4 regions of the Halomonas sp. A29 genome follow, and region 3 is predicted to be linked to each of the others. Evidence: predicted binding sites of a transcription regulator. Region 3 holds the regulator's gene; each other region holds the start of a gene.
What was found. The regulator FliA, encoded in region 3, starts transcription of late flagellar genes. The targets are predictions, from matches to a motif close to CTAAAGTTNNNNNNNNNNCNGCCGATA.

Region 1 (2,189 bases), on a different contig from region 3:
GGCTGCTTGAAAGGTATTGCTGGAAGATGGCATCGACTGCATCCGTTCACCGCGTTCTGGCTACCCCGCAAGGGGGCGCAACTGTGATGGAAGCTATTATGCGAGTCGCCTTCCAGTCCAAAGGCGGGAAAAGCCCCTTTTTTACCTGCCATTTGGTCGTTTGGTGAATTTACGTAACCTGCTAGCCTTGCTCTACATTCGGCGGGGAGCGGAAACAGTGGTTCCGACAGGCCGAAAAGAATCGAATAACGAACGAGTTGATAAGGGGCGCGAATCATGAGTTCACCTGCCATCCAGTCGGCGCTGGCGCAGATGCAGACCCTGGCAACCCAGGCCGGTGGCCAGGTCGCCAAGGGGCAGCAGGTTTCCACCCAAGTGGGGCAGGGCGGCTTCGCTGGCGAACTGCAAGCCTCGATCCAGCGCATCAACCGCTTGCAACAGACATCCAACGCCAAGGCCATGGCGTTCCAGGCAGGCGACCCCAACGTCGAACTCAATGACGTCATGGTCGACATGCAGAAGGCCAGCGTGGCCTTCCAGATGGGGCTGCAGGTGAGGAACCGCCTGGTATCCGCCTATCGCGACGTCATGAACATGCAGGTCTGAAGCTGGGCTTGCAAATTCTGCCGGGTGGCAACGCAAAAATCGGCAAAAAGGCACGTTTGCGTATTGCAAACGAACTCCTTGAGCCGATTTTCAATCATCAATTTCCAGTGACCGATGGGCTGCTTGGCCCTGCGCGGTGTACTTCTATACCTTCAGGCTGATCAGGTTTCCCTGTAGTTCCTCCAGTCGCTCGGCTATGGCCAGCACTTCCTCTCCGGGAATCTGACGCAGTACATCGCCCGATTCACGGTCAACGATTCGAGTAATGATTCGCGACGTGTCGTTGAGCTCGAACTCCACGCCGTACTGGCGCAGTACTTCATTGATGCGCTGAATCGGCTCTACCAGGTCGGCGCTGCTGGGCGCCTGTCCGTGGCTCTTGGCCTGGGCCAGCACCGTGCCGGCGGAAGGTAGCGTAGCGAGAACGGTTTCCTTGCGCTGACGCGGTGTCAGGTCATGCAGTGCCGAGATACTCAAGGCGTTGGTAGCATCGGTCAGTGGCGAAGACATGTGGTGTTTTCCTTATATATGCCCTTGCTGAAACTGTTCAGCATCCTCCCCAAGGCCGCCTGAAGGACAGCCTCTCCCGCAGGTACTATCGGCCGGATTGACGGTAACTTTAGTGTGCTCAAACCATTTTTTTTGTGGGCAAAAAGTCGCACCGTTTGTCTTTTTTCTCTTTCGTTGATGCAAACTGAAGCCAAATGGATAAAATGCAGTTACGAATTGGCTACATTTCGGATGTGCCGATCTCGAGCAGGCAGAGATTCAGGACAGGCAGGGAAGCATGCAGGTTGCCCTGGAGTTCGTTGCAAACGTGAGCGCAACAGTGTCCAGCCAGTGAGGCGCCATGAGCCAAGAGCTATCTATCGAACGCATCATGCAAACGGGGCTTCTGACCTGCGAGCCCGAAACGCCGCTGTGGATGGCGGCCGAACGCATGGCGGCGCGTCAGTGCAGTTCGATCATCGTGGTCAAGGTGGGGCAGCCATTGGGCATCTGGACCGAGCACGATGCGCTTGCAGTCAATTTCGCCGACCCCGATGCGGTTCGCATACCGATCTCGCAGGCCATGAATCAGCCGGTCGCGAGCCTGCACTTGGAGACGCCGATCAGCGAAGCGGCGTTGCGCTTCAATGCCGAGCGGCGGCGGCACTTTCTCGTGGTGGATGATGGCGGGGCTCCGGTGGGGATCCTGTCGCAGACTGACGTAGCCCTGAACCAGGGGCTCGAGCCTTATCTGCGACTGCGTGAAGTCCAGGCGGCCATGCGTCAGCGAGTGCTGGTGCTGGAAGGTGAGCAGCGCCTGGCCCAGGCTGCGCGATCCATGCGGCTTTCAGAATGCGATGCAGTGGTGGTCAAGTGTGCGGATGGCGAGCTGGGTATTCTCACCGAGCGCGACCTGGTGCGCTTCGTGGCCCGCCATCCCGGCAATACGCCCATCGAGGGGCTTGCCAGCCGCCCCTTGCTCACGGTGCATCAGGACGACACCCTGATTGCCGCGCGGGATCTGCTGATGAATCATCGCGTACGCCACCTGGCGGTGCTGGACGATGCCGACGAGGTGGTGGGGCTGCTGGGCT
Region 2 (2,189 bases), on a different contig from region 3:
ATTCCGCACCGCCTGCGGCATCATCACGAATGGCGCTGTCAAGCGTGCTCAGCTCAACCAGGTTGCCATCAGCATCAACAAAGCTCTCTGCGGCAGTTGCAGCAACACCAGCAGCGGCCGTGCCACTTGTGTCATAAGAGACGGTGTTGGTTGCTGAATCGAAGGTAGCGGCAAAGAGGTCGGTACCCACCTGGGCATACAGCGCACCATCATCACCAACAACCAGAGCAGCCTGCTCAGGCTCAGCGCCACTGAACGTCAGTGCAACGGTGGTCGCTTCCTGTGCCGGACGAAGGACGTTGCCTTCAACAGCTGACAGGGAAGCAGAGGCCACTTGGTTACGAAGATCCAGGTTAGCCAGGCCCAGGGTCTGGGAGTTGATTTGCTTCAAGTTGACCGTGATGGTTTCACCATCGTTGGCACCAACCTGGATCTTCAGGCCCTGGTCGCCGGCCAGCACTTTCACACCGTTGAAGTTGGTTTCTTCTGAGATACGGTTGATTTCAGAAAGACGCTGGCTGATTTCGTCCTGGATGGACTGCAGGTCGTCGGCTGAGTTAGTGCCGTTAGCGGCCTGAACGCTCAGCTCACGAATGCGCTGCAGGTTGTCGTTGACCTGGTTCAGCGAGCCTTCGGCGGTCTGGGCGATGGAGATACCGTCGTTGGCGTTACGCTGCGCCTGGTTCAGACCGGTGATCTGAGCGGTCATACGGTTGGCGATGGCCTGACCGGCGGCATCGTCTTTGGCGCTGTTGATACGCAGGCCGGAGGAGAGACGCTCCATGGAGGTCTGCAGGGCGTTCTGGCTCTTCTGCAGGTTAGCCTGGCCAATCATGGAAGTGATGTTGGTATTGATGACTGACATGGGTCATTTCCTTTTTTACGTTGAGGGCTCCATTGGCGGGCCCACTGAACCTTTAGTTTCTTGGCCCAGCATCTAGGGCCTACCTCAACGGCGCCGTTGGCCGTTACCCTGAATAACGGCACCTGAGGCCGGGACTTTAGGAAGATGAGAAAAAAATTTTGGATTTTGTGCCGACCCTGGCGGCAAGGGCCGAAATCAGCGCTGGCGCAGCAGCTCAAGGACCAGCTCTGGCAGGCGGTTCGCCTGGGCCAGGATGGCGATACCGGCCTGCTGCAGAATCTGCGCGCGTACCAGGTTGGAGACTTCCTGGGCGTAGTCGGCATCCATGATGCGCGAGCGCGCCGCGCTGAGGTTGACCACGGTACTCTGGATGTTGTCGATCACCGCTTCGAAGCGATTGTTCAGCGCACCTAGCTGGCTGCGCTGACGGTCAGTGCGGATGAGCGCTTCGTCGATGGCACGCAGCGGTGATTCGGTAGCATCGCCCTCTTCACCTGCCACGACCCGAAACCCTTCCAACCCCAGCGAGTGCCGATTGATGGCCTGGAGTTCGATGGCGATGGTCTCGCCATCATTGGCCCCCACCTGGATACGCAGGCTGCGGTTTTCGCCCAGCACGGAAACGCCGTTGAAGCCGGTCTGCAGCCCGATGCGATCGATCTCGTCCAGCCGCTGGTCGATCTCGGCCTGAATCGCGGCGAGATCGGTGGGACTGAGGGTGCCGTTGCCGGCCTGCACGGTGAGTTCACGAATGCGCTGCAGGTTGCCGTTGACCTGGCCTAGCGCCCCTTCGGCTGTCTGCACCAGCGAGATGCCATCGTTGGTATTGCGTGCCGCCTGGTTGAGCCCGCGGATCTGCGCCGTCATGCGGTTGGCAATGGCCTGCCCCGCCGGGTCGTCCTTGGCGCTGTTGATGCGCAGGCCGGACGAGAGCCGCTGCATGGCGCTTTGCATGGCCTGCTGGCTGCCACGCAGGTTGGCCTGCACGATCATCGAAAGAATGTTGGTGTTGATGCCTATCACACAAACGCCCTCACCCGGGCACGAAGGGCACCGGTGGAATGATTGTCGGCTTGGCTGGGAAAAGCTTTAGGTCGGTGGCGCCAGTTCGTTGACGTTTCATCAGCCGCGCTGATTTGGCTAGACACTATTCAAAAATAAAACCGCCCACTCTGGGGCGGTTGAGATGCCGGTAGCTCACATTCACTTGCGCCCAAGCTGGGCGTTCATGATTTCGAACTGCTGGAACAAGTAATCGCTGGTCTGGTTCATCTGGGCAATCATGCTATCGAGCTGGCCAAACTGGGTGCGGTAGCGGGCGATG
Region 3 (2,189 bases):
CTCAAGCAGATCGCCGAGCAGGGTGGCCCGCAACGTTTGATCGCCGTGCATCCCCCAGGGGTGGGGCGCCAGGGTCTATTGGCCAATCTGCAGTATGTGGCGGAGGCTTATTTCGGCATCGAACTGTTGGTATTGGCGCGATGATTAGTCGAGTGAGTCCTTGGCTTCTGGGTATCGCCCTCTGTGGAGGGTGGGTGGGTATGGTTCAAGCTGCGGGCAGTTGGGTGGCTACGGCTCCTTCACTATTGGTGGCCATGGTCGAGCGGCCGATGTCATCCGCTGCCTTGCTGCCACCCTCGCCCGCGCTGGCCCAGGGCCAGGTGATGGGACGGGTCATTTGGCAGTACCAGCCGCCGGCCGGCAGTGGGGTGGATGCCTGGCTTTGCCACCCGGGAGACTGCGTGCGACTACCGGGCCCGCGTGGGCAGACCGACGCCATGACGGGTCTGCCGGCCGATACGCCACTCTATTTTCAGTTTTCACTGCAGGATCGACGCCAGCGTGCCGCGACCCTGCAAGGGCTGCAGGTCATCGTCAACCACGAGCATCTGCATCGTCCCTGACCCGTCGAGCGACCGAATCGACGCTCGAGGGAATTGTCAGCCGTGAGAGCAAGCGCATGTACACAGCACGAGGCAAGATCGAACAGGCAGACCTGCTGGATGAGTACCTGCCGCTGGTGAGGCGTCAGGCGCTGTCCATGCAGGTACGGCTACCGGCGAGCATCGAGCTCGACGACCTGATTCAGGCCGGCACGGTGGGGCTGCTGGAAGCCATGGGCCGCTTTGATGCGACCCAAGGGGCCAGCTTTGCTACCTTTGCCAGCCAGCGTATTCGCGGTGCCATGCTCGACGAACTGCGCAGCCGGGACTGGTTGCCGCGCAGCGTACGTCGCAATGCACGGGCGGTGGACGAGGCCGTGCGCCGCCTCGAGCAGATGCTGGGGCGGCCGGCCGAAGAGACCGAAATCGCTGCCGAGCTCGATATGGAGTTGGGAGAGTACCGGCAACTGCTGAACGACACGAACAGCGGACATCTGCTGCCCTTCGAGGCGCTGATGGCTGAGGGTGTCGAGCCCGGGATCGAGGATGCCTCGATCGACACCCCCTATCGCATGCTCATCGACGAAGAGAAGCGTCGGCAGCTGACCGAGGGCATCGAGGCGCTTCCCGAGCGCGAGAAGCTGTTGATGGCGTTGTACTATCAGGAAGAACTCAACCTCAAGGAGATCGGGGTCGTGCTCGGCGTTACCGAATCGCGGGTCTGCCAATTGCATAGCCAGGCGGTGAGCCGACTTCGGGCGCGCCTGGCCGATCACGATTAAAGGTTGTCCATCAGCGCCTTGGTGCTGCTCAGCGCATTCATGTAGCAGCTGTGGAGCTGGTCCGGGGGCAAATCGTCGATGGCTTCCTCGACCTGGCGCTCATGGTTTTCGCAGAGGGTCAACACGGCGCCGAGGGGGCCTGCCCTGTGTTTCAGGGCGTCGATGATCGGCTGGCCCAGCGGCAAGTGTTCGAGCAAGGTATTGCGGTCCTCTTCGAGCAGGGCATCCATCATCGAGAACAGGCCGGTGGTGAAGGCGTCCTCGGGGTCGAGAGCGGGAAAGGGAGCTGCCAGGTTGCGACACATGAAGGCGCGGATCAGCGCCATGCGCAACACGATGCGCGACGAAGGCTGCAGGCTGGCGAGAGTCAGGGTCAGGATCAATCGACGCAACTCGATCAGCCCCAGGATCTGTACCGCGCGATGCAGGTCGACTTCCTTGCCGCCGCGATGAAAATAGCTGGAGTTGGCCCGGCGCAGAATGGCCACGTGCAGGTGCGGCACCTGCACCGCCAGCTCATGGAGCCGGTTGAAGTCGCTGTTGTCTTCGTAGAGGGCGCGGATCAGTCGGATCTGCGCGGCCCGGTTGCCATGGCGCCCACGGGGTGCCGACGCGATGAAGTTGGGCTTGGCGAGATAGTTTCCGTGGTAGTAGTCACAGCCCATCGCCTGGTAGCGCGCCAGCTCTTCCCGGCTGTCGAGGTTCTCGACCAGCAGCTTGACGTTGCGAGCGGGCAGCCTCTCCAGCGTCTTGTCGTCGAGATCGTGTGGCGAGGAGAGCACGATGATGTCGCAGCGATCGAGCATTGTCTCCAGGTCCTGCTTCAGCAGGCGGGTGGGCAGGACGACCCGGTAGCCGCGCTCAC
Region 4 (2,189 bases), on a different contig from region 3:
GTTACGCAGGGATTATTGTCGCTGTACCGGCCTTTGGACACGCAGCGCGACCGCTGGCTGGCCGCGATAGACTGAATCGTTGGTTGGTCTTGCGAGAGCATGGTGAGGGCTCTCGCGAGAGTTGGAAAAAGGGGATTTTGCGAGAAGTAGTGCGGTATGGCTTGAGGTCGCCAGTAACGTCAGACCGAGGCGTTGATGCGCCCCGATTGAGCGGCAACTCGTCCGCTGGAGCGATAGACGGTCTTCTCCGCGGCCTGGTGAATGAATGTCAGCAGCCGTGTGTTCTGCTCCATGCGCAGTTCAACCAGCTTGCCGTTCAGTGCATTGAGGCGCTGGGCTTCGCGGGTCAGTTCCAAGGTGTGGCTCCAGGCAGGTTCGCAGCCGGCGTCGGCCGCTGCCTGGCGTGCACCATCCGCCCCGCTGGCATAGCCCAGACGTTGCTGTACGCCTTGGCGCAGTGTTTCGCTGGCTTCCAGTTTCGCGAGTAGCGCCTGCTTGCGTGAGGCGAGCTCGCTGAGCCCATTGCCATCGATCTCCGCATCGGCCAGCAGGGTGCGTTCGTGCCGGAGCAGTTCGATGACGCCGTCGAGGCGTTGCTGCTGTTCCTGAAGAAGTTTTGCCAGGCTCATTCCCCGCGGCTCTCCGCTGCCAGCGATTCGATCAGCGCATCGGCAATACGGTCGGCACGGATTTCCAGCCGTCCGTCGCGAATGGCCTCACGAATTTCCTCGACCCGCGCCATGTCGATGTCACGCGAGCTATCGGCAGCCTTCTGGCTGAGGTGGGTGGCCGCTGACGGGCCGGGTTCCTGCCGCCCAGCGGGAGTGGCGCCCTTGACTGGCTGAGTCTCCTCGCGCGGAGTCGTCTGCGTCGGGCGAGTCAGGGGGTTCTGGCTGTTGATCTTCACGATAAAGGCCTCATGACCGGATGCTTTCACCTGCTATCGGCAGCGTGCTGGATAACTTTAGGCCTTTTTTTGCGGCCCAAGTTTCCCAGGTGGACATGCGCGTGTCATTCTCGTGTGCATTCGTCGGCGCGCAGCGGTCAGTGTCAGAAGTCTACGACAAGGACACCCTCTCCGACCACCTCTGCCGTCACGACTTCCCGGCTATCGAAACGAACCCGGATTCGGTCGCCGAGTCCGCCCGGTTCCAGCGCCTGTCCCTCTCGTGAAATGCGAAATGCTGCGCCCCTGGCCTCGACCACGACACGTTGATTTCTCTCCACCAGCGGCAGGCTGCGGAATTGGTGGGCCTGCAAGGGCTGCCCGGGACTGAGCGCGCGCGTCGCCACCTGGCCGACGATCTGGTCGACGTCCAGCAAGGTCCGGTTTGGCAGCTCGGCGAGATTGCCCGAGTGCATGATCAGATGGTCGCGGCGCACAGCCTCTCCCGCGGTGAGCGGAGCGCCGAGTACCGGATACTCACCCATCACACCGACTTCTGCCTGCAGGTAGCGTACCTGTCGTCCATCGCTGCCACAGCGTACACCGACGGAGACACGGCCAAGAGGAGCTTCGCCCGGGCGCGTGAGGAAAGGTTGGGGGGATTCACAGACGGGTAGCCTGGCGGAAGGAGGGCGCAATTCGATGATGAACTCGTCGCCCAGCGCACTGGCTTCTTCGTGCAGGAAGCCGTGTACGGCTTGCAGCAGCTCGATGTCGTCGGCCGAGGCTGCAGGAACCGCCAGCAGGCCGGCCAACGACAGCGGCGACAGCAACAGCGGGGCGAGGTGAGTCAAGCGCATGAGGCAAGGCCGTCCAGCGTGGGGTAATGGCAGGATTCTAGCTGGCCGCACCTGGCTGAAATAGTGGAAATGAACGAGGAAAACCGGCCTGTTCCTGCCATTGAAATGACAGGGGCATCGCTATTCTTCAACCTCAAGAAGTTCCGCATGTCATCCATCTGGTTCGCACGGGGAGTGCCGGCATGATCGACCAGCTCGAGGCCGCCTTTAATTACCACCAGCAGGCGCTGGGCCTGCGCCAGCAGCGCCACCAGGTCCTGGCGAGCAATATTGCCAACGCCGATACGCCGAACTACAAGGCGCGCGACATCGATTTTGCCAGTGAGCTCAAGAAGGCAGTCGAGCACGGGCGTTCCGCCGGTGGCGGGCTGTCGCTTGCCCGTACCTCCGAACGGCACCTGTCGGGCCAGGCCATGGCGACGCCCCGCAACGATCTGCTCTAT

Region 1: SPH52_RS10490 (flagellar protein FlaG) is a predicted target of FliA. The motif match lies at 1,203-1,229, and genes of this name have one in related genera.
Region 2: SPH52_RS10465 (flagellin) is a predicted target of FliA. The motif match lies at 979-1,005, and genes of this name have one in related genera.
Region 4: flgM (flagellar biosynthesis anti-sigma factor FlgM) is a predicted target of FliA. The motif match lies at 942-968, and genes of this name have one in related genera.

What each region holds. Positions count from the first base shown of each region.
Region 1 is NZ_JAXQPR010000005.1:30,545-32,733, reverse strand. Features, by position in the region: gene fliE (flagellar hook-basal body complex protein FliE) at 277-606, shown strand; gene SPH52_RS10490 (flagellar protein FlaG) at 751-1,116, opposite strand; gene SPH52_RS10485 (EAL domain-containing protein) at 1,457-2,189, shown strand, end outside.
Region 2 is NZ_JAXQPR010000005.1:24,006-26,194, forward strand. Features, by position in the region: gene SPH52_RS10465 (flagellin) at 1-865, opposite strand, end outside; gene SPH52_RS10470 (flagellin) at 1,061-1,888, opposite strand; gene fliD (flagellar filament capping protein FliD) at 2,069-2,189, opposite strand, start outside.
Region 3 is NZ_JAXQPR010000003.1:497,148-499,336, reverse strand. Features, by position in the region: gene SPH52_RS08290 (hypothetical protein) at 1-144, shown strand, start outside; gene SPH52_RS08285 (flagellar protein FlhE) at 201-563, shown strand; gene SPH52_RS08280 (RNA polymerase sigma factor FliA) at 620-1,324, shown strand; gene SPH52_RS08275 (EAL and HDOD domain-containing protein) at 1,321-2,189, opposite strand, start outside.
Region 4 is NZ_JAXQPR010000005.1:54,607-56,795, reverse strand. Features, by position in the region: gene SPH52_RS10630 (flagella synthesis protein FlgN) at 180-629, opposite strand; gene flgM (flagellar biosynthesis anti-sigma factor FlgM) at 626-907, opposite strand; gene flgA (flagellar basal body P-ring formation chaperone FlgA) at 1,051-1,746, opposite strand; gene flgB (flagellar basal body rod protein FlgB) at 1,929-2,189, shown strand, end outside.